DNA from 3 places in the Cytobacillus sp. SAFR-174 genome. Region 1 is predicted to be linked to each of the others. Evidence: a T-box and tRNA genes for the amino acid it is inferred to sense, from the RefSeq annotation. Region 1 holds a T-box; the other regions hold tRNA genes.

Region 1 (7,902 bases):
AACCAGCCATCATCATGAGCAAGGTACACATACCGGTTGCTCAGATAATTGTAAAAAGGCAGCTTAAGATGTTCTTTGACATGGCCGAGATAAAGAAGTTCCGCAATGGTCTGGCCGGGAAGCTCATTCACCGCTTCCTCTTCCTCGAAGTCGATCCAGCAAAAATCGCCATAGCCGTATACATCATCCCCAACCAGCCTGCCCAGCTTGTCCCTTGATACATAATCGAACATCGTGTGAGTATTAAAGTCCCCATGTTCAAAACGATGCTTTAACAGCAGCAGATTATTAATAGAATCTGAAAGAGTCTGGGCAAACTCTGCAAACTCAATTCCATAAGTCATCACATACTGATCCTGTTCATTAAGGTGGATGTAGATGAGATCACGAATAGTTTGATTCCTTCTTTTCAATGACGAAACCCCCGAACCGTAGCCTAATTGATAAAAGACAGCTTCTTATGAAACTGTCTGCCAAACTTCCAGTATTTTATCCTCTTATTGTAGCAAAAATATCTGAAAATATCTTTCCAGATGAGAAAAAATTTTTAATCCGTTTTTTTTGAAAATACAGGAAACCAACATCATAATATATTCGTCTAACTAGTGAAATCTCTTTCTCCATTGTAAGGTTAATTTTTCCTTTGATAGGATAAAGTGAAACTTCAATCAGCAGGGAGTGCTTTTCTCCCGGCTGATTGTTAGTTGAGGCCCACAGGAAGTGGGTCACAAAGACGTTGCCACAGGATGTGGCGTTTTTAGTCTTTGTTCTTCTTTTCGGGCCTTTACGGGCAGTTTGACCCCCACTTATTCTCCCTTGATTCATCTGATTCTAGATGTGGGGTCTTACTGCCCGTTAGACTGCGATAAAAATGTAAAAAGGTAAAGAAACCAGGTGTATATAATGAACCAGAATAATAGATTCTCAGACCGATTCGATTGGACGTTATGCTTTCTTCTGCTGCTGTTTTTTCTCATCAGCTGCATTGCGATTTACAGCGGACAATCCTCCAATCAATATGAAGGGAATTTTGTTATCTCACAAATCAAAAATTATATTGTAGGTGCCGTCATTGTAGGGATTGTCATGTATTTTGACAGCGAGCAAATCCGGAGACTCACATGGCTGCTATACGGTTTAGGCATCCTATTGCTTATCGGGCTATTCATTGCACCGGAAAGCATTGCACCAGAGCGCAAAGGGGCTACATTGTGGTATATCATTCCCGGACTCGGTTCAGTGCAGCCTTCTGAATTTGTAAAGGTGTTCCTTATTATCGCCCTCAGCAAAATCATCGCTGACCACCATCTGAAGTATCAGGCTAAGACAGCCGGAACGGACTTTTATCTCCTAATTAAACTAGGGGCAGCCACATTGCCTCCATTAGGATTGATTATTATCGAAGACCTGGGTACTGCCCTTGTCATCATCGCGATATTAGCAGGAATCATCCTGGTATCCGGAATCACCTGGAAAATTCTTGTTCCGATTTATGGAATCCTGGGTGCTTTAGCAGGAACGGTTCTATACCTGGTGATCATAGCACCGGAGATTTTAGAGAAATACCTTGGGATTGACCCCTATCAGTTCAGCAGGATTTATTCCTGGCTTGACCCGGTCAATCATAAGCAGGGGGCCGGAATGCAGCTGTATAATTCCATGCTCGCTATCGGCTCGGGATTAATTTCCGGTAAAGGCTTTACCGACAGGCAGGTATATGTGCCGGATGCCCACACTGATTTTATCTTTAGCGTCATTGGAGAGGAGTATGGCTTCTTCGGCGCCAGTGTCGTAATCAGCCTTTTCTTTCTGCTTATCTATCATTTAACGAAAACTGGCCTTGAGACGTCTGATCCTTTTAATACCTATATTTGCGTAGGGGTCATCAGCATGATCACCTTCCATGTTTTTCAAAATATCGGAATGACCATTCAGGTTCTGCCAATCACCGGCATTCCGCTGCCGTTTATCAGCTACGGCGGAAGCTCACTTATGGGAAACATGATGGCCATGGGACTGATATTCAGCATTCGCTACCATCATAGAACCTATATGTTCTCAACCGATTCAAATTATGTTGCAAAATAATTCCAGCCGCGTATAATAACAGTAATATATTTAGTGTCTATGATGAAGAGAGTAGCAAAGGGCTCTTTCCTATAAGCGAGACAGGGCCGGTGCAAGCCTGTCGGAAATCCTATTTGTGAAGCGCACTTCGGAGATGCATAGCTGAAAGAAAAGTAGGCTGTGCCGGGTAAGGAGTCCCGTTACCAAATCCCTAAAGGAATGTGTTCTACTAATATGAAACGTCCTTTCGCAAGAGGTCCTTTGGACAATCAGAGTGGTACCGCGGGCAGATTCAGCTCGTCTCTATATTTATATAGAGGCGGGCTTCTTTATTTTTCAGGGGGTGTGTGTTTTAAATGATGGATTTCAAAGCTATATTCGCAGCACAGCTGGCATCTGTGCTGAATGGGCATCTTTCTGAGAAAGCCATTTCAGACTTAATCGAAACGCCAAAGAATCCGGTACATGGTGATCTTGCTTTTCCCTGTTTCACACTGGCAAAAGCATTCAGGAAATCCCCTGCCTCCATTGCAGAAGAGACCGCTTTCCAGATAAAAGGATCGTATATTGAAAGAGCTGAAGCTGCCGGGCCATACATTAATATCTTTTTTTCCAAAGGTGCTGCAGGTGCAATCATACTGGAAAAAATCCTGAAAGAAGGAAAGGAATTTGGACTGCTGAAGGATGGTGCAGGCAAAACAGCCGTGCTTGATTTCTCTTCGCCCAACATCGCAAAGCCTTTTTCCATGGGTCATCTGCGATCAACCGTCATTGGAAATGCCCTCGGAAACCTCGCCGAAAAATGCGGTTATACAGCGGTCAGAATTAACCACTTAGGCGACTGGGGCACACAATTCGGCAAGCTGATCACCGCTTATAAAAAGTGGGGGAATCCGGATAAAGTGAAGGAACATCCGATCAGGGAGCTGCTCAGCCTTTATATACGGTTCCATGCAGAAGCAGAGGCAGATCCATCGCTTGAAGATGAGGCACGTTCCTGGTTCAAAGAGCTTGAAAACGGAAATAAAGAAGCACAAGCCCTCTGGAATTGGTTTAGAGATGAATCATTGAAGGAATTCCAGCGGGTTTATGACAGGCTTGGCATCCATTTCAACTCATACAATGGGGAAGCTTTTTATAACGATAAAATGAAACCCGTCATAGATGAGCTGATGGCAAAAGATCTGCTGGCTGAGTCTGATGGTGCAGAGGTCGTTCAGCTGCCTGATGAAGACCTGCCTCCATGCCTAATCAAAAAATCCGACGGAGCGACTCTTTATGCAACACGCGATCTGGCTGCGGCTTTTTACAGAAGGGAAAACTATCAATTTGATCACTCCCTATATATTGTCGGCCAGGAACAAAGCATCCATTTCAGGCAGGTCAAAAGCGTGATCAAAAAGATGGGCTATGAGTGGGCGGACAGTATGAAACATGTTCCGTTCGGCCTCTACTTAAAAGATGGAAAAAAGATGTCTACCAGAAAAGGAAGAGTCATCCTTCTGGAGGAGGTTCTGGATGAAGCAGTTCTTCTCGCAAAGAACAGTATCGAGGCTAAAAATCCCGGTCTGGAAAATAAAAATGAAGTCGCTGAAGCAGTCGGCATCGGAGCCATTTTGTTCCATGATCTGAAAAATGACCGCATGAACAATATTGAATTTTCACTTGAAGATATGCTGACATTTGAAGGAGAGACAGGTCCTTATCTGCAATATACCAATGCACGGGCCTATTCCCTGCTCCGCAAGGCAGATGATATACCATCTGCCGCAAGCGGGCTATCCGATCCTTACAGCTGGGAAATTATTAAGCTGCTCTATCAATATCCTGAGAAAATCAGACAATCTTATCGGCAGCTTTCCCCTTCCGTTTTCGCTAAATTTCTGATTGATGTTGCCCAGGCTTTCAATAAATATTACGGACAGGTAAGAATACTGGAGAAGGATGCCGGCATCCAGGCAAGACTTGCCCTCGTCAAAGCAGTCACCATTGTTCTTACAGATGGAATGCAGACACTCGGCATGAAGGTGCCCCGGCAAATGTAAAAGGAGAAGCCGTTATGGCCTCTCCCTTTTTGCCTTTGTCCGGGCTTTGGCTTTCTGCATTTTCACAAGGCTTCTTACCAGAAATCCGCCGACAAAAATGGCCATCAGCACTAAACCGGTATAATTCAAATGTATTAATTTCAGAATCACACTGGCGACTGTCGCCATATATAAGGCACCAAGCATATAAGTAATCTCTTCGTTCTCAAAATAGGAGGTAAGTTTCGCACCAAACTGTGAGCCAATGAGCCCTCCTCCTACGAGTGAAAGGCCAATCCAATAATCAATGCTGACAGTGGAAACGTAGGACAGGAAGCCTGCGGATACGATTAACATGACAGCAAACAAGCTGGTCCCTACCGCATTTTTCGGCATCATCCCTAAATAGGCGACCGATAAAGGCACCATAATAAAACCGCCGCCCACCCCTAATGTAGTAGAAACAAATCCTGCAAAAAATCCAATCAGCACCATCTTCACAATGGAAGGCGAATGTTCAGAAGAGTGAACAGCATTGGCTGATTTTTCCCTTCTTTTCAGCATGCTCAAAGCAAAATAAGACAGCAATATGATATAAAAAACGGGCACGGCCCACGTGTCCCAGCCTTTATTCTCAAGAAACAGAACAAATGGATGGGCGGCCTGAGTAGCTGCCATTCCGCTTAATCCAAGTATCAGCCCCTGCTTAAGCCTTATATTCTTCAGCCTGATATGAGCGGAGATGCCTGAAAGGGACGTCCCAATCGAAAACAGTAAACTCGTGGTGATCGCTTCTACTGGAGAAAAACCAAAAAGCATAAGCGTTGGAGTAAGAATGAATCCCCCGCCTACCCCAAAAAACCCCGAGAGCACACTGATAAGCGCTCCGAGAATAATAAAGAAAACATATTCCATTTATATTCCTCACTAACTGTCTCTGCTATTAATCCGTACTATATCACTTTACCATAATTGGCAACGGTTATACTGTTGTTCTTTATTTATAATAATTATAAATAAGTATTGATTATAATTTAGTATTTGTTATAATTAGTATATAAATTACTTAGGGGGAATTACGATGGAAAAATTATATGATGCATTAAACGTACAAATAGCTAACTGGAGTGTCCTATATACGAAATTGCACCGCTACCACTGGTTTGTAAAAGGCCCTCTTTTCTTTACCCTTCATGAAAAGTTCGAAGAATTATATAATGAAGCGGCGGAAGTTGTAGATGAGGCAGCGGAACGCCTGCTTGCAATCGGCGGTTTACCTGCAGCAAGCTTGAAGGAATTCCTAAGCATTACGACTCTTGAAGAATCTAATGGGGAAAAGAAAGCAGAAGACATGGTTGCTGCTCTTGCTTCGGATTATAAACATATTAAGGAACAATTAATCTCTTTAGCCCAGCTTGCAGAGGAACGGGAAGATCAAGTGACAGCCGATTTCGCCATCGGGTTAATGGAAAAATTGGATACGCATATTTGGATGCTGCAAGCCTACTTAGGAGAATAATCGATTTTGGCAAGAGAGTCAGTGAGAATGATCACTGGCTCTTATTTTTGTGCTGAAAAAATTTTTGCCCTTTGGACACTCTAAGGTGTTATGATTTATCTGATTGCTTCATTTTTATTTCGGAAAGGAGTCTCCATAATGGCAAACTTAAAATATTCATTCTTTATTTTTCTCGGCGCATGCAGTTACGGCGTTCTGGCATCCATTGTTAAACTGGGACTTCAGGCCGGCCACTCTGTTCCCGAACTGACCGGAAGCCAATATTTAATTGGGCTCCTTTTATTATTGCTTTCTTTCCCATTTATCAAAAGAACGAAAATCACCCTTACACAAGCAGCAGCTTTGTTATTGACCGGTGCCTCCTTAAGCTTAACGGGCATTCTGTATGGAATGAGCCTTGATCGGAACCCGGCCTCCATCGCTGTTGTTCTTTTATTTCAGTTCACCTGGATTGGAATTCTTTTTGAAGCATTATATGAAAGAAAGATGCCCAGCAAAGCAAAAATCATTTCTTCGATCCTGCTTATTATAGGAACGGTATTTGCAAGCAACCTGATTAATTCCGGGTCACATGCTATTCAAGCAGATGGCCTGATTTATGGCTTATTATCTGCGGTTACATTTGCCGTGTTCATTTTTGCAAGCGGTAAAGCAGGCAAAGGAATTCCAACCATACAGAGGAGCATCTTCATCACATTTGGCGGACTTCTTCTGGTTGCAGCTGTTTCAGGTCCCGTCTTAATAAGCGGCGGCATTCAGCTTGGGGGCCTATGGAAATTCGGACTGCTGATGGCATTGTTTGGCGCTATTTTCCCTATTGTCTTCTTTGCAATCGGTTCACCCCACTTAGATTCAGGGCTTGCCACAATTGTAGGCTCTGCCGAACTTCCGGCAGCTGTTGCTGCCGCTATGCTGATCCTTGGGGAAAGGATATCAGAAGCACAGACTTTCGGGATTGTGCTGATCCTGATTGGAATCAGCATACCGCAGTTTTCATTTAGAAAAGCAGCAAAGGATCGTTTGAGCACGTAGGATTTTTTATGGCGGGATTCGCTGGGTACCGCCTGGGGCGGCGACCTGCTTGACGAAAGGAGGCTTTGGATGTCATTCCAGGGTCTTTTTTCTTTGTAAGCCGGTGTTTTGCGGTGGGTTATTGCTGGTGAAGCTGGGTTCGGACTTTGGCTTGGTCTTTTCTGCTTTCTGTGTCTATAGTTGGTCCGGGTTCTGACTCTGGCGCTCCTCTTTCTGCTTTCTGTGTCCGAAGTTGGACCCGGGTTCTGACTCTAACTCGCTCTTTTCTCCTTTCTGTGTCCGAAGTTGGACCGGGTTCTGACTCTGACTGGCTCTTTTCTCCTTTCTGTGTCTGAAGCTGACCCGGGTTCTGACTCTGACTGGCTCTTTTCTCCTTTCTGTGTCCGAAGTTGGGCCGTGTTCTGACTCTAACTGGCTCTTTTCTCCTTTCTGTGTCTGAAGCTGATCCAGGTTCTGACTCTGGCGCTCCTTCTTCTGCTCTCTCTGTCCAAAGTTGAATCGTACTTTTTATTTTCCAGGCTTTTTCTCTTCACAAAATCAAACAACTTCAGTAAACTATTAATACCTATAAAACCAATGAGAAAGGTCGGAAAATAGATGGCAAATACACCCGTTTCGATTCCCCGTCCGCTCGTAAGAACCAATCAATGGTCAATCGTATTAAGTGTTTTAGCTTCGTGGTTTACCGGAGAAGCCTGGATTCTCGCCATTCCCCTGCTTGCAGGTACAATGGGCCTATTGTTCGGTTTCAATCCGATTATGCGTACAGCAAGGTATTTTCTTAGAAAAAGTCCTTCTGAGTACATTCCCGAAGACTGGGAGCAGCAGCAATTTAATCAGGTGATTGCCGTTGCCTGTCTCGCACTTGGGCTGATCAGCTTTCTGCTGGGATGGACAGCTGCAGGGTATGTTTTTACAGCTATGGTCGCTCTTTCAGCATTTATTGCCATTCTGGGATTTTGCATCGGCTGTTTTATCCGCTTTCAGCTTAACCAATATAAATACCGAAAATCGTAAGGCAGCCATCGAGGCTGTCTTTTTCTTTTCCTTTTTCACCCAGCTAGTTTCAAAGGACTTTTTAAGGGGTACATATTTCATAAGTAAAATATTCTGAGGTGAAAAAATGAAAACTGCCAGTAAGTTTCTTTTAACAAAAGAAGATATGACTAACCCCGAAGTTGTGCCTGAGTGGGTTATTCAAGAATATAAAACATTTCATGATACAGTTACAGATAAAACCTTCCCGTGCTATTTTGGAAT
Region 2 (7,902 bases), on a different contig from region 1:
CATATAGAGGAGACTGAAGCGGAAATCCTCATTGGAGCTGACGCAGGATGCCTGATGAATATTGGAGGCAGGATCGGAAGGCAGGGAAAGCCAATAAGGGTTATGCATATTGCCGAAGTGTTGAATTGCCGATGAGTCATTAATGGACATGCTTTGTTACAGGAGGAATAGTTATGGCTATGAAAATAGGAACAAACGACTTTAAGGATCGTGTAGATTCCGGAATAAGCAATTCCTTTATGAGAGGGGCAGTGTCAGGTGCACAGGAAAGGCTTCAGACTAGAAGACTTGATGCTGCCGCAGAACTTGGAAATTGGGAAGAATGGCGTTCGCTATCAGAAGAAATTCGCCAGCATGTGCTTGAAAATCTTGATTTTTACTTATACCAGCTCAGCGAAAATGCAGCTAAAAGGGGAGGGCACGTTTACTTTGCTGAAACTGCGGAAGAAGCCTCTGCCTATATACGGGAAGTGATTGAAAAGAAGAATGCAAGAAAAGTGGTTAAATCAAAGTCGATGGTAACGGAAGAAATCCACTTAAATGCCGTATTGGAAGATGCAGGATGCCAGGTCATTGAAACAGATTTGGGAGAATACATCCTCCAGGTGGATGACCATGACCCGCCATCACATATAGTAGCGCCTGCCCTTCATAAGAATAAAGAGCAGATTCGGGATGTATTTGCAGAAAAATTAAACTATCAGAACACAGAAAAGCCGGAAGAGCTTGCATGGCATGCGAGAGAAATGCTACGCCACGAATACTTAACCGCCGATGTTGGCATTACGGGCTGCAACTTCGCAGTTGCGGAAACCGGTTCAATCACTTTAGTGACGAATGAAGGCAATGCAGATCTTGTCACAGCCTTGCCTAAGACACAAATTACGGTAATGGGCATGGAAAGGCTGGTACCTACTTACGAGGAAATGGAAGTGCTGGTCAGCATGCTGACCAGGAGCGCGGTTGGACAAAAGCTAACGAGTTATATAACTGTTTTGACTGGTCCAAAAGAAGAACTTGATGTTGATGGCCCCGAGGAATTCCACCTCGTCATTGTGGACAATGGCCGCTCATCGATATTAGGAGGGGAGTTTCAATCCATTCTGCAATGTATCCGATGTGCTGCTTGTGTGAATGTTTGTCCCGTATACAGGCATGTTGGAGGCCATTCCTACGGATCGATTTATTCAGGCCCGATCGGAGCGGTTCTGTCACCCCTTTTAGGCGGCTATGATGATTATAAGGAATTGCCTTATGCATCCACTCTTTGCGGGGCCTGTACAGAAGCATGTCCAGTCAAAATCCCATTGCATGAGCTGCTTCACAAACATCGGCAGGTAATTGTCGAAAAAGAAGGAAGGGCTCCAATATCGGAAAAGATGGCGATGAAGGCCTTTGGATTGGGGGCAGCTTCACCGTCCCTTTATAAACTGGGATCTAAGCTGGCACCGGCAGCCATGAATCCATTTACAGCAGGCGACAAAATTACAAAGGGGCCCGGCCCTTTAAAGGCATGGACAGAAATCAGGGATTTCCCGGCTCCTAATAAAGAAAGATTTCGTGATTGGTTCAACAACCGGCCAAAAGGAGGCGGACAGCAGTGAACGGAACTATTCAGAATCGGGACGCTTTTTTAAATAAAATTGCAGGCAGACTGGGAAGGGAAAAGAGAATTTCCGGAGTTGAAAGGCCAAAGTGGAGCTATAATCCTCAGGATTACATCTTTAAAGAAGCAGATGCAGATGAGCTTCTTGAAGCTTTAAAAACACAGTGCACGAAAATACACACTGATCTTCTTGTAACAAAAGCCGTCAATTTGCCGGAAACTCTTAAAGAGATTGCAGCCCAGTACGGAGGCGGTCCAGTAGTGACCTGGAAGGATGACCGTTATAGACAGTTTGGACTTACTCAGCTATTTGAGGAAATTTGGCCAAAAGAGAATGTGGAAGTATATCAATGGGATTATTCTGCTGGAGAAATTAATGTTGATTACGCAGAAAAGGCCAATATCGGCATCACCATCAGTGAAATTACGCTGGCTGAATCCGGAACAGCAGTCCTGTTCAGCAGCAGAGACCATGGGCGGTCAGTCAGTTTTCTGCCTGCTGCTTCCATTATCCTTATTCCGAAAAGCACACTTGTTCCGCGCATGACACAGGCTGCAAGATTCATCAGGGAAAGAGTGAGCAGAGGGGAGCTGGCTCCTTCATGCGTTAATTTCATAACCGGCCCAAGCAATTCAGCAGATATTGAGATGAACCTTGTTGTGGGAGTGCATGGGCCTGTTAAGGCTGCTTATATTGTTATAGATGATTTATAGCACCTGACTTTGTTTTATAGGACAACAAAAAACGCCAACATAAGTTGGCGTTTTTTTGAGCGTCCCAGGCGAGATTCGAACTCACGACCTACAGCTTAGGAGGCTGTCGCTCTATCCAGCTGAGCTACTGAGACATGTTGGAATAATTAAATTGTTTGCAATACAAATATTATTGGCATATCCTGTTTCTTCCTCTGCAAGCCTATACAAGGAGCAAATGCGTCGAAACAAAGCTGCAGGGATGTATCTCAGGGAAGTTTACGCTTAGCTGAGCTACTGAGACATGATGGCATAAATTAAATTGTGTTAAGTAAAAATAATTAAATTGGTAACACAGTTACTTATTATAATCCCATAATCAAAAATGGTCAATGGTTATGCCTAAAGTAAAAAACCGGCCAGTAATACATGGGCCGGTTTGTTTTTCTAACTTGTAAGTTTTTTACGATAAAATCTGGCATATGCCCTTGATCTATCTTTCAGCTTCTTTAGCTGTGATGTCTTCAGTTCAATGATTGGCTGTGCAAATGAAGTAATCAGCTTGCTTGAGAGAAGCAAGGTCAGCAGCAGTGATATGCCGGCAAGCAGCAGGAAGTTCTCCGGTTTAGTGAAAAAGCCCTGTACATCACTTTCTCTGAATACCCGTACAAAGAACCCATGCAGCAGATAGACATAAAGTGTATTTTTCCCTAAGTTAGTAAAGAAATATTGTTTGCGCGGTACGAAAGCAAAGAAGCTAAATACCATGATTGTGCTTAGGATATAAAAGCCCAATCTCGTAAAGACTGCCCCAATGGAAGCTGCACCCATTTCAGTATATGGCTTCGATCCAAGCAGCCATTTGTAATCCACTTCAGGGTAAAGATAAAAACCGATAAATACCACTGCAAAAATAGCAAACGCACTAATTCTGAACTTCGGCTGGAATAGAGCATATAAATGCTCTTTCTTTAAGTAGTATCCCAATAAAAATAACGGGAAGAACACAAACGTCCTGGATAAACTTAAATAGTTTGAAATCCAATCTGCATATCCTACAGCAAGCCCTATGATAAAAGCGGCAGCCAGGGAGTAAACCGCTTTATACTTTGCGAAGAATAAAAGCATGATATTCCAGCAGAACATGCTGATCAGGAACCATAATGACCAATGCGGGTTAAAAGGGTCCAGCTCAAAGGTGCCTTTATTATATAAAAAGTAATAAAAAACGGAATAAATAACCTGGAAAATGATATATGGCAGTATAAGCTTTTTAGCAATTTTCTTTATATAGCCTTTTTTATAAAAGCCTTTTGCAAAAAAACCGGATACCAATATAAATGCCGGCATATGGAACGTATAAATCACTTTATATACTGTATAAATTGTCTCATTATCTTCAATAAAAGAGCGGAGCAAATGCCCGAAAACGACAAAGAAGATCAAAATAAACTTAGCATTGTCGAAATAATAATCACGTTGTTTCATATGTCCTCCTCTATTAAAGACCCCCAAAAAATTACTCTATCTGTCTTTACCCACTTTAACATGAAGCAAACTTCATTTCTCGTGTAAATAGGAGGTTTTATTTACAGAAAAAGTAAATTAAAAATTTTTAATAATGACTGTATCACACGATTTGAAATTCTGTTATATAAAAAAAACGGCTAACTAACTTATATTTTATAAGGTTGAAAAAATTTTTGGCAAGACTGTTTCAAAACCTTTGATTTAAATGCCACTATTGTTTCAGATAAATGGTAGCAGTCCGTTTAGTCTGCCAAGTTGTGAAAAGCTGCTCTTCCCAGAAAGAAATCATAAAGGGAAATGCCCGGATAAGTGCCGGAGTAAAAGAAATTGGAAAAATAATCTTCAAATGTCATTTTTGTTCTATTATAATGAATTGAAAGAATAGTAAAAAAGAATTAGGAAGTAATCTAGTTCAATTGTTCGCATCCGGTTAAATCACAAAGGGGGAAGTATATTGAAATGGTTAAGGAAATTCAAATCAGGAAAAAAGGAACGAAAAGCTTCATCCATGTCTAAAAATCCAGATATTGGCAAGTTTTTTAATAAAATGGCCGGCACAAGCTGGTGGAAGAACCTGAAGCTTGGCCAGAAATATGGGGTCGCGCTTTTTGTGACCATTGGTCTATTCACAGTTTCAACCGTCCTTACTTTTTTTCTGCTTACAATTGCCAATTCAAAAATGGAGACTGTTAGGGATTCAGGAGAAAAAGCCATTAAAATTACTGAATCAGCGGCCACATTCCACCATAAAGGGAGCACGATTGGAAACTTTATCATTGACTCCAATCCAAAACATTTAAAGACATTTGACCAGCTGACAGAGGAATTTAATAAATTAAAGAAGGAAATTTCTCCGGATCTGATCAATACAAAATCCAAAGACCTTTTTAAGCAAATTGATGAAAATGATCAAAAAATCACCAGTTTATTTCATGATGTCATTGAGCCAAAAGTAAAACTTCAGCATGAAAGAGAATATAGGCTTGGGAAATTGCAGGCAGATAATATTATTTCTGAAACGGTAGAAAAATTGAGTACCCTTAGCAGCATGATGAAAGAGGATCAGCAAAAAGCTGTATCTTCTGCAAAATCCAGTCTAATCCTAACTTTGATAGCACTTGGCATTTCAATCATCGTTTCCGCCATTCTTGGAATCGCAAGTATTGTTTTTATAGGACGTATTATTTCAAAGAAATTAACTTCAATCGTACAGTTCTCAAATGAAATTGCAAAAGGAAACCTCAATGCAGATTCAGTAGAATATGAGGGTAATGATGAAGTAGCACAGCTTAGCAGAGCCATGAATTCCATGAAAGAAAAACTGCAGACTATGATTCAGGAAATTAATGCAGTTTCTGGATATGTTTCAGAAAGAAGCGGAGAACTGAATATTGCGGCAAATGAAGTAAAAGCAGCCAGTCAGCAGGTTGCTTCAACCATGCAGGAGCTTTCAGGAGGAGCTGAGGATCAGGCTGGATCTGCAACACGTTTGTCCTTATTGATGGACGAGTACCTGGAAAAAGTGAAAGAAGCAGCATACAGCGGGAAAGAAATCAAGAGTGCTTCCACAGAGGTGTTATCGCTTACTGAGGATGGAAACAAGCTTATGAAAAAATCCCAGGAACAAATGGGATTAATTAATCAGATTATGAAGTCGTCTGTGGACAAGGTTAATGGGCTGGATGACCAGACCAAACAAATCTCAAGGCTGGTTAAAGTTATAAAGGAAATTGCTGACCAGACCAACCTGCTCGCATTAAACGCAGCAATTGAAGCTGCCAGAGCCGGTGAGCACGGAAGAGGTTTTGCAGTTGTGGCAGATGAGGTGAGAAAGCTGGCTGAGCAGGTATCCTATTCAGTATCAGATATCACCAAGATTGTCGGAGGTATTCAAGCAGAGTCTAACAGTGTAGCCGTGTCACTTCAAACAGGCTATGGTCAAGTTGAAAAGGGAACGGAGCAAATTCAACTGACAGGACAAACATTCCAGAAAATTTATGAGGCAATTAACTCGATGTCTGCCAATGTCAGCGATATTTCCCGCAGCCTCGAGCAGGTATCAATTAACTCTTCACATATGAACCAGTCTATTGGCAATATTGCTGCAGTATCTGAGGAAGCTGCTGCAGGCATCGAGCAAACGAGTGCATCAATGGCTCAGACTAACCATTCAATGGAGGAAATCTCAGATAATGCACTGTCTCTGTCGGAATTGGCAGAACAATTAAATGAAATGATTGCAAAATTCAAACTGTAAAATCCAGGCATACTCGTTATAGGGTATGCCTCTTCCTTTCTAACCAAAGCACTTAATAATTATTTAAGACAGTTTTCCCTAAGATTTAAAGGTTTTAGTCTAATTTTGTAGAAATAATTAACTAATTGCAAATCCCAATAGGAGGAAATAGAGTGGTCATTATGAATCAGGAAATCAGGAGACTCTATGCCAGGATTGAGACTTTGGAAAAGGAAAATAATATGTTGGCGAATGATAATTCGTCTAAATATAATCTATTCTCTCACTCAAAAGATGGAATTTTAATCTTTGACAGCGAGGAGAAAATAGTTGATGTCAATCCATCATTTGCTGAGAGTATAAAGATGGATAAACAGCAGCTGATAGGCAGGAGCCTGTGTGAAATCGTGCCGGAAAATAAGCATTTCAAGCTCGAGAAGCAAAAGGAGCTATTGAAGAAGAATAATAGTGTCAGGGGCATCCTTCCAGTATATAGCGGCAGAAGTATTATTGAGTTTGATTTTACTACAAGCGCTCTTAATGAGAGCGGTCTTTATATGTGTATATTAAGAGATGTCACGAGTAAGCGTCGCCTTGAACGGAAAGTGAAAAAGAATGAAGAGCTGTATGCGGACCTATTTATAGAAGCTCTGGATGGCATCATTTTTTGGTGTGGTAATGGTGAAATCATCGATGCTAATGAGGCTGCCTGCCGAATTTTTGAATGTACACATGATGAACTGATCAAAAGACAGGTGAAAGATTTTGTCTATGAAAAATCGGAAAGATACAGAAACATTGTTAAAGAGATGTTCATTAAGGGCTCAATAAGGGATGAGCTTGTTTTTCTAATGCCAAATGGACAGTTTAAATCTTTGGAGTTTACAGTGAAATTGAACTCTGTTGAAGGCTACCATATGACAATCTTCAGAAATGTCAGCGAGCGTCACGCCATGGAAAAAAGCTTAAGGGAAAGCGAGCAAAAATTTCGGATGATATTTGAAGGGGCTCTTGAAGGTATTCTTCTCTGGAACGATCAATTTCAAATAGTCGATATTAATCAATCAGGCCAGAGAATGCTGCAGATGTCAAAAGAGGATCTTGTAGGGATATCACTGCATAGTATTTTGAATGACTGCAATATAACTGATGATGAGTTAAAAGATCAGATAAGAAGCATACACTCAGAGGGGCAATCAGACGGGAATCTTTCCATTACTTTAAAATCAGGCAGAAAGAAATTTTTTGAGTTTTCCAACAAGCTGAATATTTTTTCTAATATCAGTATGACGACGTTTAAAGATATAACTGAGAAGCTGGAAATGGAGGAGCAGCTTCGTAAATCAGATACCTTAAATGTCATTGGAGAATTGGCAGCAGGGATTGCACATGAGATCAGAAATCCTATGACGGCCCTTAAAGGGTTTATACAGCTTTTGGAGGGCAGTGTTAAAGAAGATCATACGATGTATTTCAATGTGATCACCACTGAGCTCAGCAGGATAGATTCAATTATTAATGAATTTCTTATTCTTGCTAAGCCTCAAGCTGTCAAATTTGTAGAAAAAGACATTTCACAAATCATGAAAGAAACAGTCGATCTTCTTAGTGCCCAGGCCGTTCTGCACAATGTTCAATTCAGAACTTATTATGAACAGAACTTGCCCAGGGTTTTCTGTGAATCCAATCAAATGAAAAAGGTTTTTATTAATATAATAAAAAATGCAATTGAAGTCATGCCAAAGGGTGGATATATTACAGTATCCATTCAAAAAGAATCGGACCAAAAAGTTCACATATCCATAGGGGATGAAGGAACTGGAATTCCTGCACATAA
Region 3 (7,902 bases), on a different contig from region 1:
CGAGTAATTCTTTGCCATCGGAAGAAAGGCTCATTCCTGTACTTGAAATGCGGATCAGGTTCTGGTCTTTTAGAAATTCAACCTCACTTCTCAGCACTCTTTCCGTCAAACCCATACTGACTGCAAGGCTTCTTCTTCCAACCGGCTCCATCAGCCCTATATAATGAAGAATCCCATAACGCTTCTGCATAACCGCAAGCATATCAGGCAATAATCTTTTTTGAATATCAATTAGTGAGTACATCCGGAAAGCTCCTTCATCATATGTGGTCATTTTTTGTCCCGCATAGACATATTATGTCCCACTTACCGTAAAAAAAATCACCCTTGCTTCTCCTCAATAATAGCAAGAGTGAGTATTGAAATCAACTGATAAAACTCAGTTTTTTTCTGTAAGCGCTTCACCTACTGTAATGGGATCAATATGCCCGAACTGCACTTCACGCCCATCAATTTCAACAACCGGAATCATGAGTCCGTACTTCTCAGTCAGGTCATCGCTCTCATCAATATCTTTTTCAATTAACGTAAATTCATATTCTTTCTCCAATTCAACTAATACACTCTTAGCTTTATCACACAGCGGGCATCTGCTGCGTGTGTAAAACACTAACTCTGGCTGTTTCAATCAGCAAATCTCCTTTGTCAGTCATACCTTTTCCGTTTGGATGATGACGGGATGCCCAGCTGATCCCGATATTTTGCAATCGTCCTTCTGCTGACTACCATCCCCTCTTGTTCCTTCAGCAGCTTCACAAGCTCCTGATCGGATAAAGGCTTTTGTTTATTTTCTTTTTCTATCATTTTACCAATAATCGTCTTGACCTGCTGTGAAGACGTATTCTCATCAGATGTCGTTTTGATCGTGCTGGAGAAGAACGATCTCAGCTCATACGTCCCAAATGGCGTTTGCGCATATTTTTCCCGGACAGCCCTGCTCACTGTTGATTCATGAATGTCGAGTTCATCTGATATTTCCTTCATCGTCATCGGCTTCAGATATGCAGGGCCTTTAATGAAAAAGTCCTGCTGCTTTTCAACGATTTTAAGAGTCACATTTGCAAGAGTCTCTTTCCTTTGCTCAATGCTTCTTATAATCCACTGATAATCCTGCTGCTTTTCCTGCAGGAAGCGGCTCACATTTCGATCACCACTAGCCGAGAACTTTTTATAATAAGGTTCATTAAAACTGATTTTAGGAAGCACTTCATCAAACACACTGACAGAAAAAGAGCTGCCATCCCACTGAATAATCACATCCGGTGTTATATAGGCGGATTTTTCACTTTGGAAGGATGAAGCAGGCCTTGGATTCAAGGTCTGAACAAGGTCGAATACTGCCTGTATGTCCTTAAGCTCCACACCGAGCTGTTTTGCGATTTCTTTCCATTTCTTCTCAGCAAAAAGGGTAAAGTATTCATCTATAATCATTTCAGCCAGCTCATTCTCTTCCGGCAATCTCTTGAGCTGCAGGGACAGGCACTCCTGAAGATTCCTTGCTCCAACGCCGGCAGGCTCGAGTTCCTGAAGTTCTTCAAGCATCTGCTCCACTTTCTCAAGGGGCATCTTAAGAGAATCGGCTGACGCCTTTAGATCCGCCCGGAAGTAACCGTTTTCATCAAGGCTGTCAATAAGATGCTCAATCACTTTTTGTTCATCCCTGTTTAATTTCAAATGAAGCTGAGATTTCAAATATTCATCAAGCAGCACGGTCTTTCCGCAGCCAATCTGCTCAATCCAATTTATTTTATCTTTTTCGGCTTTTATCCTCGTCGGTTTGACACGGTCATAACGGGGATCCATCGTCTGGACATGACCGGACTCTACTTTTAAAAGGGGATTTTCAAGCGCCTTGCTTTCCAGGAAAGCAGAAAGCTCCTGTGTGCTGTATTGCAGAAGGGCAATCGCCTGCGTCAGCTCCTGTGTCATTGTTAATTTCATTGTCTGCTGCTGCCATAACCCAGCTTTCAAATTCATCGTACATTCCCCCTGTCCCCATTTTACAATATTCACAGAAAATGTTGTATGGAAATATCCTGGCAATTGCCAGTCGCACCGGCACTTCTTTCTGAATACTTCACAATATGCATTGCTGAGGGGGGAATATTCATTTTTTATGGTGAAACCTGCGGATTTTTAACTTCAGGCTTAAATTTAGGTGCGGATAGAGGAATTTTATTTGCGGATATGGCCCATTTACTTTCAGATAAATATTTTTATGGGCGTATGGGCTGGATTTATTTACGTATAGCCTAAAATATAAAAAACTCCCTGTCCATATCAGACAAGGAGTTTTGCTAGCGCCCTCGGCAGGAATCGAACCCACATCTTAAGAACCGGAATCTCACGTGCTATCCGTTGCACCACGAGGGCATAGATTTTATTAATCGGCTGACCAGGCGATCAGCCGCTACGATAACTAATTATATGCTATGTTTATTCACTTTGCAAGCCTCCTTTTAGTTTTAAAAATCGGAACAATGGGTATCATGGAATGAGATAGCACAGCACAGAAAAAAGTGTCGAACGAATCCGTGGCTATTTCCATGCGATTCGTTTGACCTTAATTGACCATCAGTGTATCATGATAATACATAGGAGTTAAAAAATTTTCTTTACTTGGAAGAACATGCTTGTTCATCATGTATGTTGACCTTATCTTGAAGGAGGAATTGGAAAATGAACTTAATCCCTACAGTTATTGAACAAACAAATCGCGGGGAGCGTGCTTATGATATTTACTCCCGCCTTTTAAAAGACCGCATCATTATGCTCGGAAGCGGAATTGATGATAATGTGGCAAACTCCATTGTTGCCCAGCTGTTATTCCTTGAAGCAGAAAACCCTGAAAAGGACATTTCCATTTACATTAATAGCCCTGGCGGAAGCATTACAGCCGGTATGGCTATTTATGATACGATGCAATTCATCAAGCCAAAGGTACAAACCATTTGTATCGGTATGGCTGCATCCATGGGTGCATTCCTTCTTGCAGCGGGTGAAAAAGGAAAGCGTTTTGCTCTTCCAAACGCTGAAGTTATGATTCACCAGCCACTTGGCGGTGCACAGGGACAGGCGACTGAAATTGAAATCGCTGCAAAGCGCATCCTTTTCCTTCGCGAAAAATTAAACACGATCCTTTCAGAGCGTACTGGACAGCCGCTTGAAGTCATTGCAAAAGATACAGACCGCGATAACTTTATGACAGCTGAGAGAGCTCTTGAATACGGTTTGGTTGACCAGATCATTACCAGAAACTCTCTAGATGAGAAGAAGGATAATTAAAAGACATAAAAAACAACTCGCATCTTCCCGATGCGAGTTGTTTTAGTTTTCCTTCTGAATATAATTTGCCAGCGCTTCGAGGGCTTCGTTTTCGTCGTTCCCCTCAGCCTTCAGGGTAATGACTGATCCTGAGCTTACAGCCAGGCTCATTAGCCCCATAATGCTTTTCGCATTTACCTTCTTTCCATCCTTCTCCAGGAAAATGTCCGATGAAAACCGATTGGCCTCTTGTACGAACAATGCTGCCGGACGGGCCTGCAATCCTGTCTTCAGCTTAACTTCTACCTGTTTTTCTGCCATTGTATATCTCCTCCCTGCTGATGCCTCTATTAGTGAGCATCTATGGTGCTGCCTGCTCTGAGTTTTTCAGCGATTTCATCTATTTTTCTTAATCGGTGATTAATGCCTGATTTGCTGATATTTCCGCCTGAGACCATTTCCCCAAGCTCTTTTAAGGTGACATCCTGGTATGCTACACGCAATTCGGCTATTTCCCTCAGTTTGTCGGGCAAAACCTGAAGTCCAACCGTCTGGTCAATAAACCGGATATTCTCCACTTGCCGCAAGGCCGCCCCGATGGTTTTGTTTAAGTTCGCTGTTTCACAATTCACGAGCCGATTGACCGAGTTTCTCATATCGCGGACAATCCGGATGTCTTCAAACCGGAGCAGAGATGCGTGTGCCCCGACAATATTCAGGAATTCCGTTATTTTTTCGGCTTCCTTTAAATACGTGATATAGCCTTTTTTCCGTTCAAGCGTTTTGCTGTTCAGCCCGAACGTATTCATCAGTTCACAAAGGGAGTCGTTATGCTCCTTGTAAAGTGAAGCGATCTCCAGATGATAGGAGGAGGTTTCCGGATTATTAACCGATCCCCCGGCAAGGAATGCACCGCGCAGATAAGAACGCTTACAGCATTTCTTTTTTATGAGCTCTTTGGAGATATCGTGTGTAAATACGAATCCCTCACTTAAAATTTTCAGGTCATCTAGAATCATGCTGGCCTGTTCCGACAGCCTGACAATATATACATTGTTCTTTTTCAGCCGCATTTTTTTCCGGACCAGGAGCTCGACCTGAACGCTGTAATTCCTTTTAATCAGCGTGTAAATCCTTCTTGCAATGGCTGCATTTTCCGTCTGAATATCAACGATCAATTTCCGGCTGGAAAAAGAAAGTGAACCATTCATCCGGATCAAGGCGGACAATTCCGCTTTGCCGCAGCAGTCTTTTAATTCCAGGTTCGTCAATTCTTTTTTCGTTTCCGAAGCGAAAGACATCCCTTCACCCCCTATCCGTAAAAGTGCTTAGCCAGAGATATATAAAAAGATATTCTTCACTGAGCAAACGTATGCACAGTTTATTTTTTACTGGCAAAAGCCCTTTTACATCTTTATATTACGCGTTAAAACGCCTATTGGTTTCATGTAAAATTAAATTATAAAGCATTTGGGCAACCTCTTTTGTATCATGGCGTATGATCCCGCCTTCGTGGCTGACAATTTCACCGTGCATAATATCAAGGCCCAATTCGGCAAGAGCACCTGTATCATACACAACAGGCCTCGCCATTTCCTCGCTGTACCGCTCCTGAATATGGGCAGGAATTTCTTCATTGTTTACCAGGATGGTATTAATAAAAGCACAGCTCATATGATCATAAAGTGCTTTTACATGGTCACTTGCTGTATAATCGAGCGTCTCGCCTGCCTGTGTCATTAAATTGCATATATAGACTTTTTTTGCTTTCGCTTGACAGACCTCACGTCCGAGCCTGGGAACAAGCAAGTTTGGAAGAATACTTGTATATAAGCTTCCAGGGCCAATGATGATCATGTCAGCCTGTCTGATTGCCTGCAGTGATTCAGGCAGGGCTTTAATATTTTTAGGAGTTAAAAATACCCGCTTGATTTTTTTGCCGGAATAAGGAATCTTTGATTCTCCCGATACGATAGTCCCGTCTTCCATTTCAGCGTGAAGGACCACACTCTGGTTCGCAGCCGGCAGCACCTTTCCCCTTACATTTAACACCTTGCTCATTTCCTGAATCGCATGAACAAAATTTCCTGTAATCGAAGTCATTGCCGCGAGAATTAAATTGCCAAGCGAGTGCCCGGACAATTCATTGGATGTCGCAAAGCGGTGCTGGAACATCTCCTCAATGAGCGGCTCTACGTCTGAAAGAGCGGCCAGCACATTGCGGATGTCACCGGGTGGCGGGATATGAAGATCATTTCGCAATCTTCCTGAGCTGCCGCCATCATCGGCTACTGTCACAATGGCAGTAATATCAACAGGGTACTGCTTCAGTCCCCTTAAGAGGACAGGCAGCCCCGTTCCTCCGCCGATGATGACGATTCTTGGCTGTCGGTTCATTTGATGTTTTCCTTTCTCCTGTCGATGTCACGGTGGGTAATTGCTGTATTGTAATCCTTGCTGAAGTAGTCTGCAATATATTCCGTCAGCGCTACCGAACGGTGCTGGCCTCCCGTACATCCAATTGCCACCACCAATTGAGCCTTCCCTTCCCGCTTATAATGCGGAAGCATAAAGCTCAGCAGCTCCGTAACCTTCTCAAGAAATTTACTGGTTTCCGTCCATTTCAGCACATAGCCTGACACCTCTTCATCTAATCCTGTCTTCGGCCTCATATGTTCAATATAATGGGGATTCGGAAGGAACCGGACATCGAATACCAGGTCGGCATCAATTGGAATTCCATGCTTAAAGCCAAAAGACATGACGTTAACCGTAAATATGGTTTTTTTATTCAATGAGAATTCCGTAAGAATTTTCTCGCGCAATTCCCTCGGTTTCATTTGTGATGTATTATAAATCAGCCGGGCTCTGCCTTTTAATTCTTCGAGCAGCTCCCGCTCAAGCTTGATGCCTTCAAGAGGCAATCCCGATGGTGCAAGGGGATGGAATCGTCTTGTTTCTTTATATCTTCTGACGAGTGTCGAATCATCCGCATCAAGATATAAAATCTGCGGAGTGACCCAGGATGTCTCGGACAATTCATCGAGCGCCTTAAACAGGTGGTCAAAAAACTCACGGCCGCGCAAATCCATCACCAATGCCACCTTATTCATTTTATTCCCGGATTCCTTCATAAGTTCAAGGAATTTAGGAAGCAGCGTCGGCGGCAAATTGTCTACACAGAAGAAGCCAAGATCTTCAAAGCTTTGGATGGCTACTGTTTTCCCTGCCCCTGACATTCCCGTAATAATCACCATTTGAGTATCATTAACTGCACCCGTACTCATTTTTGTTTCCCCCTGTATCTGTCAAATTCAGCTTGGATCCAGCCTGTAACTAAGTAATTCAAAATCCGGCGTATACGTAAATGTTCCATAAATCATTCCCTGGCCATGAATCATATACTCCAGAATATGCGAATCACCGGCAGCCATCGGCAGATTCTTTATCTCTGAAAACGGATGCCAGCGAAGCTTGCCTTCCTCTGATTCATCCAGGTTCAGCCCATCAGAAGCTGTAGCCAGAAAAGTAAACATCATCCACTCCTGTACAACCTTTTCGCCATCCTTCATGATGAACGTAAAAATGCCCTTAATATTCGGATTGCGCAGATAGATGCCTGTTTCTTCCCTGAACTCACGTATGCACGAGTCCCTCACTGATTCACCCGGCTCCATCTTTCCGCCCGGGGCCACCCACCAGCCTCTTCTAGGCTTTTGTAAAAGCAATACTTTATCGTCTTTCAGTAACACACAGTTCGTGACTCGCTGCAACACATTTCACCTCTAATTTCCAAAATCATACCGCTGCCGCCTTTTTCATGAAAGTTAAGGCTGGCTAACGTACTTTTCTTATTCTTTTCATTATACTATTTTTGTCTTAGAGCCACAATGAATACAGATTTCTAAAAAACTTATTCAAAACACACTGTATTTACGCAAAAAAAGAGCACAGGCATGGGCCTGTGCTTTAAAAAGGATTATATCTTTAAAAGGGGGTCAATTTCTATTCCTATACTACCCGATTTTTATTTCATCAAGGTTACAGGAGAATTAAAACCGCATGACTTTTTGTAAAACTTTTCAACCAGTGGCTATTTTTTCTAAAAATTATTTCTTCTCTTTCAGGCTTTCCATTAATTCTTCCACATAGTGCTGAGCGCTTTGGGCAGCGATGCTTCCATCACCTGTAGCTGTAACGATTTGGCGAAGAGATTTTTCGCGGATATCTCCTGCTGCAAAAATGCCTTCCACCTTTGTTTCCATTCTTTCGTTTGTTTCGATATAGCCATTGCTGTTCGTGATGCCAAGGCTTTCAAATGGCTTGGAAAGGGGAACCATGCCGATATAGATGAATACACCATCTGCCTTGAATTCTCTTTCTTCGCCGGTTTCAGCAGAAACAAGTGTTACGCTTCCCACTTTTCCGTCCTTATCGTTAACTTCCTTCACTGTCGTGTTCCAGATGAAGTCAATTTTGTCATTGTCGAACGCACGCTGCTGCAGGATCGCCTGCGCACGAAGCTGGTCCCGTCTATGAACGATAGTCACTTTTGAGGCGAAACGCGTCAAATATACGCCTTCCTCAACAGCAGAGTCACCGCCGCCGACAACCACAAGCTCTTTGCCTTTAAAGAAT

Evidence for each region. A T-box is a leader RNA that pairs with one kind of tRNA and senses whether it is charged. The one in region 1 lies ahead of argS (arginine--tRNA ligase), so its partner is inferred to be a tRNA-Arg.
Region 2: it has a tRNA-Arg gene. The T-box ahead of argS (arginine--tRNA ligase) is inferred to sense a tRNA for this amino acid. The anticodon was not compared.
Region 3: it has a tRNA-Arg gene. The T-box ahead of argS (arginine--tRNA ligase) is inferred to sense a tRNA for this amino acid. The anticodon was not compared.

What each region holds. Positions count from the first base shown of each region.
Region 1 covers NZ_JBQCMZ010000020.1:39,263-47,164, forward strand. Annotated here, with positions in the region: gene ACTHRG_RS18365 (hypothetical protein) at 1-413, opposite strand, end outside; gene ACTHRG_RS18370 (FtsW/RodA/SpoVE family cell cycle protein) at 904-2,088, shown strand; T-box leader at 2,119-2,375, shown strand; gene argS (arginine--tRNA ligase) at 2,427-4,112, shown strand; gene ACTHRG_RS18380 (sulfite exporter TauE/SafE family protein) at 4,125-5,006, opposite strand; gene ACTHRG_RS18385 (Dps family protein) at 5,173-5,610, shown strand; gene ACTHRG_RS18390 (EamA family transporter) at 5,749-6,642, shown strand; gene ACTHRG_RS18395 (DUF4395 domain-containing protein) at 7,240-7,659, shown strand; gene ACTHRG_RS18400 (YqcI/YcgG family protein) at 7,766-7,902, shown strand, end outside.
Region 2 covers NZ_JBQCMZ010000001.1:50,566-58,467, forward strand. Annotated here, with positions in the region: gene ACTHRG_RS00240 ((Fe-S)-binding protein) at 1-135, shown strand, start outside; gene ACTHRG_RS00245 (LutB/LldF family L-lactate oxidation iron-sulfur protein) at 174-1,604, shown strand; gene ACTHRG_RS00250 (LutC/YkgG family protein) at 1,601-2,320, shown strand; tRNA gene ACTHRG_RS00255 (tRNA-Arg) at 2,381-2,454, opposite strand; gene ACTHRG_RS00260 (acyltransferase family protein) at 2,747-3,787, opposite strand; gene ACTHRG_RS00265 (methyl-accepting chemotaxis protein) at 4,284-6,086, shown strand; gene ACTHRG_RS00270 (PAS domain-containing sensor histidine kinase) at 6,248-7,902, shown strand, end outside.
Region 3 covers NZ_JBQCMZ010000005.1:140,514-148,415, reverse strand. Annotated here, with positions in the region: gene ACTHRG_RS07390 (sugar-binding transcriptional regulator) at 1-244, opposite strand, end outside; gene ACTHRG_RS07385 (glutaredoxin family protein) at 380-628, opposite strand; gene rpoN (RNA polymerase factor sigma-54) at 646-1,977, opposite strand; gene ACTHRG_RS07375 (hypothetical protein) at 2,026-2,256, shown strand; tRNA gene ACTHRG_RS07370 (tRNA-Arg) at 2,302-2,373, opposite strand; gene clpP (ATP-dependent Clp endopeptidase proteolytic subunit ClpP) at 2,680-3,285, shown strand; gene ACTHRG_RS07360 (HPr family phosphocarrier protein) at 3,328-3,585, opposite strand; gene whiA (DNA-binding protein WhiA) at 3,615-4,565, opposite strand; gene ACTHRG_RS07350 (gluconeogenesis factor YvcK family protein) at 4,684-5,661, opposite strand; gene rapZ (RNase adapter RapZ) at 5,658-6,551, opposite strand; gene ACTHRG_RS07340 (8-oxo-dGTP diphosphatase) at 6,579-7,037, opposite strand; gene trxB (thioredoxin-disulfide reductase) at 7,374-7,902, opposite strand, start outside.